DNA from 2 places in the Paenibacillus sp. FSL H8-0104 genome. Region 1 is predicted to be linked to the other one. Evidence: riboswitches for the same ligand, from Rfam matches in the RefSeq annotation. Region 1 holds a riboswitch; the other holds the start of a gene.

Region 1 (3,185 bases):
CATACCGGTTAATTCACAGATGTAGGATTGAAATTCGAAAATGGCCTGTAGTTCACCTTGGCTGATCTCAGGCTGATAAGGTGTGTAGGCAGTGTAAAACTCGGAACGGGAAATGACATGATTGATGACGGAAGGAACATGATGATCATATATGCCAGCGCCGAGGAAGCTGGCGTGTGTTTCGAAATTGGCGTTGGCGCCGGCTTGTTTGGACATGTGACGTGTCAGCGCATATTCATCAAGTTTGGAGGATACGGGCAGCTCGCCCTGATAACGAATCTCTTTTGGAATGTCCTGAAACAGATCCTCCAGCGTATCCACACCGATGGTTGCGAGCATGGCGCTCTGATCTTGTTCAGTCATGGGAATGTAACGGTGCTTGCTCATGCTTGATCAGCTCCTTGAGTAGGTGTCTTCGACGTACGTGTCCGTTTATGAAAAGGGGTCTTCACGACCTCGGCTTTTAGTTTCTTGCCGCGGATCTCAATCTCAAGCGGGGTTCCCAGCGCAGCGTATTTGCTGTCGATGAGGGCAAGCCCCAGATTACGCTTCAATGTAGGTGATTGCGTGCCTGTTGTCACTTCACCAATCTGTACGCCTTCGGCGTAAATCGGATAGTGGGGGCGGGGAATACCGCGCTCCAACACTTCGATGCCGACCAGTTTGCGGGCGGGCCCGTCAGTTTTTTGCTGTAACAAGGCTTCGTGTCCGATAAAAGGTCCGGCATTCAGCTTCACAAACATGCCAACACCAGCCTCAAGCGGAGAGATAGTTGCCGACAATTCCTGTCCATACAGAGGGAGCTTTGCTTCAAAGCGCAGTGTATCCCGAGCACCGAGGCCTGTCGGTACAAGTCCGTGACCTTCACCGGCTTGCATTAACCCATTCCAGACCACAGCGGCCTGATCTGCAGGAACATATAGCTCAAAGCCATCTTCACCGGTATAACCGGTACGGGACAACAGTAATTTTACTCCACATACTTCAGCATCCTGCACAAAACGAAACGGTTCAATCGAGCTTACATCCGTATCTGTAACTTTCCCGATAATGTCTACAGCCAGTGGACCTTGCAAGGCGAGTAGCGCCGTCTGCTCCGAATCATTGGTCATGCTTACGCCGGGGATCAAGTGCTCTTGCAGCCACGCCCAATCCTTGTCGATGTTGGAGGCGTTAACCACAAGCATATAATGCTGATCTTCCAGCTTATACACGAGCAGATCATCCACCACACCGCCATCTGGATAACACATCAGGGTGTACTGGGCTTGACCGGGAACCAGCGTGGTCACATCATTAGTCATCATTTGTTGCAAAAAAACTTCAGCCTGCTCACCCTGTACAGTGAATTCGCCCATATGGGATACATCAAACAGTCCAGCACGCTCGCGTACCGCTTCATGTTCTTTCTGGATTCCGCTAAATTGTACGGGAAGCTCCCAGCCTCCAAAATCAATGCACCGTACGCCTTCATATTGCTGATATAGTGGGAAGAGTGGTGTTCTAAGCAAATCAGACATCAAATCACCTCGTCATGGGCCGTCAGCCGGCCGGATATACAATCGTGGATCAATGAACCAGGGTATTTTTAAATTTTCAGCTAGATATTTTCATCACATAAGTATGGTAAGGCAGCTATGGCAGCGCCATTCTACATCCTGTTTTTCGTTTTTTGGGAAAAAGGAAAAGGACAGGCCAAAGAATCGGCATGCCAAGTAGCACGCTGTATTCTAAGGCTCTGTCCCTTGTACCTGAGAGTTACCCCGCTGCGTTGCGCAGCAGGTTTCCCCTTGGGTGATCATAACGCCCGCACAGGGCGAATAGATGCTCTCCAGAGTTGCGTCCCGTAAAAGTCCTTTTGCCTGAGAGATTCACCCCCGCTTATCGGTGGTTTACTCCTTCGGCGTTACCTCATGTACATCCCGAATCGGGTGTCACGGGTAATCTCTCCCTTTACATTCATCCGCGGGTATAACATAGTCCAATAAACACATTTACTCCTCTCATTAAAACGTGAATCCACTACTGATGTCAAGAACGATATCATAGATAATGATTTAAAACCGAATATTTAATTTAGTTTTTAACTTATTGTTCGTGTATTTAAAAAGACTACGCTTACTATTCTAATATTCACCAGTATATGAAGAAAGAGTGTAATCCGGTTACAGAATTTAGAGGTATTCAGCAAATAAATTGTGAGGTATCTTGACATTTGATTCAAAAATGTCATACGCTATGTTCTGGGAAAAAGGTTAAGGTCAAAGAACGCATGTACTCATTAATGAAAAGCGAGGCGGATATCGATGAGCGAATTGAAAAGTGATTTCCTGTACAGTGAAGAGCACGAATGGGTGCAAACCGTAGGGGAGGATACTGTACGTATTGGCATTACCGAGTTCGCGCAGCATCAGCTGGGTGACATTGTGTTTGTGGAATTGCCTGACCTTGAAACCAATGTAAAAGCAGAGGACAGCATTGGAACGATCGAATCGGTCAAAACGGTGTCGGACTTGTTCTCTCCCGTCACTGGTTCAATCATTGCGGTGAATGATTCGTTGCAGGACTCCCCTGAACTTGTGAACAGCTCTCCTTACGAGGAAGGCTGGATGATTGAGATCCGTGTTGAGGGAGATCTGACAGCAGCATTGTCTACATTGATGAATGCAGACGCGTATCGGAAACATACGGAAGCCCACTAAAACGAAAAACCTTAAGAAAGCCTTCTTCTAAATGCTTTCTTAAGGTTTTTCTCGTCGATATTTTCTGATTGTTGAATTTTGAACCTGGAGATTTATAGCTCTTGGATAAAAAGGAGGTTTTATGTACGGATGATATCGTTATCAAAATTTCTTGGAGCATGCAGAACTAAGGTTACGTTATGGTTTCAAATGTCTTAGTTACCCTTATCCAAACTTGTGTCCAACTAGTTTGGTAATACTTATTCCTTCTAAGAATATTGAACCTCGTTACAAGACAGCGAACAAGATAATAGTAAAAAAGGTATACAAATTGATGTACTTTAGACTTTAAAGTTTTCGTATTAAAGAAATCTAATTATATACATATAGGTTATTCATCCTAAATTATTGAAAATAAGTTGAAATTAATTAAATGTTGAAATATAATGGTTTTTGTTGGAGAATATTAAGTTGAGTTAATTTTTTATATTATATTATATTTGG
Region 2 (3,185 bases), 4.8 Mb from region 1:
AAGTCAAATATAAGTATCCTAACTTCGCTTCATCTGGCAGCATAAAACAAGCGTCCTGCATAACCCGGATTCGGGTTCGCGGACGCTTGTTTTGTAATTTTGTATTCGCCGTTATACATCATAATGTCACTGATTTATATATCGGTGGTCCCGGTTCAGCTTAAACCTGAGTACCCTTGTCCACTTGAGCATTGTCCGCCCCACTTGTAGTTATGTCAGAATCCGCTGGTTTCGACTCCTGCTCAGGCTCTGCACGCTTTGCCTTCGGTTTAGCCAGCTTTTGCATCATTTTGCGGCCGGTTGGCGTCTGGGCCAGTCCACCTTGGGCTGTCTCCCGATGGCGGCTCGGCATTGCACTGCCTACTTCCAGCATGACATCGATGACTTCGTCTGACGGAATGGCACTACGCACTCCGGCCAGGGCCATGTCAGCCGCAGCCAGCGCCGTAACTGCACCCAGTCCATTACGGACGATGCACGGGATTTCAACAAGGCCTGCGACCGGATCGCAGATAAGGCCCAGTGTATTCTTTAACGCCAAACCAACGGCATGAACGACCTGTTCCGGTGTACCTCCACGCAGTTCAACCATGGCACCCGCAGCCATGCCGATAGCGGAACCCACTTCCGCCTGACAGCCACCCTCGGCGCCGGAGATAAATGAATTGTTGGCGATAACATAACCAATCGCTCCCGCACAGAACAACCCGTTCACCAAATGTTCGTCCGTCCAGCCAAATCGCTCCTGTGAACTGATAAAAACACCCGGGATAATGCCGCAGGAACCGGCTGTTGGTGTTGCCACGATCCGGCCCATGGAGGCATTCACTTCAGACACACACAGGGCATACGCCATGGCAAGTGCGGAAGCATCTCCTGAACAAGTCTCACCCTTGCGAATGTACTCGGCCATTTTTTTGCCGTCTCCACCGGTTAATCCACTGCGTGATGTCGTATCTTCCGTTAACCCTTTGCGTACCGCTTCCTTCATCACCTGATAATATTCAGACATCTGCTTCACAACATCCGCTTCCGGTGTATTGGTCTCCTGAACCTGCTCCTCGATCATCAGCTGAGCAATGGTTTTGGATTCTGCTGTACAGATCGTATTCAGTTCGTGCAAATGTTTAAACCGCATCCGAATCAACTCCTCTCTTCAAATCAATGACACGAATGTCCAGCACATGGTCCAGCTCTTTTAGACGCTTGAGCATATCAGGATTAGGCACACCATCCATTTCCATCGCGGTAAGTGCTTCGCCATCACGGGCTTTCCGGTCCACCTGCATATACCCGATGTTAACCCCGGATGAACTGATCGTGGACGTTACCGATGCAAGCACCCCTGCTTTGTCCGCATGTCGCAGAACGAGTGTTGGAAACTCACCACTAATCTGAACACGAAAATCATTCATCGAATGCACGGATACGCTTCCACCACCAATGGATGCACCGATTAAGGAGCAGGCACGTTCTCCATGCCACAACTCAATTTTGACCGTATTTGGATGAGGAGCAGGCAGGCCACTTGTATAAAACTCAACCTCCATGCCCGCTTCCTCTGCGTATTGCTCTGCATCCGGGATACGCGGATCGTCTGTGACATAATCCAGCAGACCGCCGATCAGTGCCAGATCTGTTCCGTGCCCCTGATACGTATCTGCAAATGAACCGTACAGGGTCAGCCGGGCACGATCTGGCGTACATCCTAGCCACTGACGAGCAATTCTTCCTAACCTTGCCGCACCAGCTGTATGTGAACTTGAAGGCCCCGTCATCGATGGACCAATAATTGAGAAAACATCTTTAAATCGCACTTGTAACCCTCCATTATTAATCATGATTCATATTTGTAAAATGTATTCGTCATTTCGATCCAGGAGTTTCATCCACAATGTCCCTTATTTAGATATGATGACATCAAAAAAGGACAGAAGAAGGCCTTAGGCCCTCTCTCTGTCCTCGATACCTGAGAGTTTCACGATCAGCAGTGTCTCACGACAAGGTGCAATTGCCTGCGATTACAGACAAGTTCACCGGTCTGACTGATCATATACCCCTTGGGTGGCGCAGTTCGCGCACTCTCCAGAGTTGCGTCCAACGATGGTACATTTACCTGAGAGATTAACCACTGCGCCGGGTGCGCAGCAGCTTGCTCCTTCGGTGCCTGAACACTAGCCATATTGCTCGGCTAACCCAGGTCTCTCCCGCTCGTTATCATCCGCTGTATTATTTTAATTCGATTCGAATTGGTACATTTCTAAGTTTTTGATCAAGTATACCCATAGAGTAATGTACAACATCATATATGTCAACAAAAGTAACGTGTAATTATCATAAGTTCGATGTCTATTTTAACTGAAACGAATAGCATTCAGATTTCTCACTTCCGCTGAGGCACTCGTGACGTTGCTAGTTGTCGTAAATTGGATACTTATCGTGTATGCATTAGTCGTTGTAGTCGGGGATGTATCCACGTAAGTGTTGGAGGAAAGAAACCTCAACGTTCCCGAAGCATTACCGGTTCGTGAGAGTTGCAATTGATTAATTAAAACTCCGTTACGTCTCAGATTAATGTTATACGCAATACTCCAGTTAGACCCTACAACTATTGCTACTTGTGTACTATTATCGATTTTCACGCGTTGACCTGCCACTACAGGTACATTAAGTGTCTGAATCGTCGTTTCAGCTACTAATGAAAGACCCAACGCCGTGGTCTGGCTATCAGCAAACAAGGAAGAATCCGCAGGAGCAGAAGCTGCTGTTGATCCGGTCGCACCTGTAGCCCCAGTGGCTCCGGTCGTTCCCGTTGCTCCCGTTACACCAGCCGTCCCGGTTGTTCCCGTCACTCCTGTCGCACCTGTAGCCCCAGTGACTCCGGTCGCTCCCGTTGCTCCCGTTACTCCAGCCGTCCCGGTTGTTCCCGTCACACCTGTCGCACCTGTAGCCCCAGTGACTCCGGTCGTTCCCGTTGCTCCCGTTACTCCGGCTGTCCCGGTTGTTCCCGTCACACCTGTCGCACCTGTAGCCCCAGTGACTCCGGTCGTTCCCGTTGCTCCCGTTACACCAGCCGTCCCGGTTGTTCCGGTCACGCCTGTCGCACCTGTAGCCCCAGTGACTCCGGCCGTCCCGGTTGTCCCTGTTACGCCTGTCGCACCAGTTGCTCCAGTGACTCCGGTCGT

What was found. Region 1 has a riboswitch for glycine ahead of gcvT (glycine cleavage system aminomethyltransferase GcvT). Riboswitches for the same ligand answer to the same signal wherever they lie in the genome.
Region 2: linked by a shared signal. The riboswitch ahead of sdaAB (L-serine ammonia-lyase, iron-sulfur-dependent subunit beta) and the one ahead of gcvT (glycine cleavage system aminomethyltransferase GcvT) in region 1 are both predicted to bind glycine.

Annotation. Positions count from the first base shown of each region.
Region 1 covers NZ_JBBOTC010000001.1:5,340,489-5,343,673, reverse strand. The annotation lists gene gcvPA (aminomethyl-transferring glycine dehydrogenase subunit GcvPA) at 1-387, opposite strand, end outside; gene gcvT (glycine cleavage system aminomethyltransferase GcvT) at 384-1,520, opposite strand; glycine riboswitch at 1,737-1,837, opposite strand; glycine riboswitch at 1,841-1,963, opposite strand; gene gcvH (glycine cleavage system protein GcvH) at 2,307-2,702, shown strand.
Region 2 covers NZ_JBBOTC010000001.1:539,964-543,148, reverse strand. The annotation lists gene sdaAA (L-serine ammonia-lyase, iron-sulfur-dependent, subunit alpha) at 161-1,138, opposite strand; gene sdaAB (L-serine ammonia-lyase, iron-sulfur-dependent subunit beta) at 1,128-1,817, opposite strand; glycine riboswitch at 1,955-2,091, opposite strand; glycine riboswitch at 2,096-2,220, opposite strand; gene NST38_RS02560 (hypothetical protein) at 2,355-3,185, opposite strand, start outside.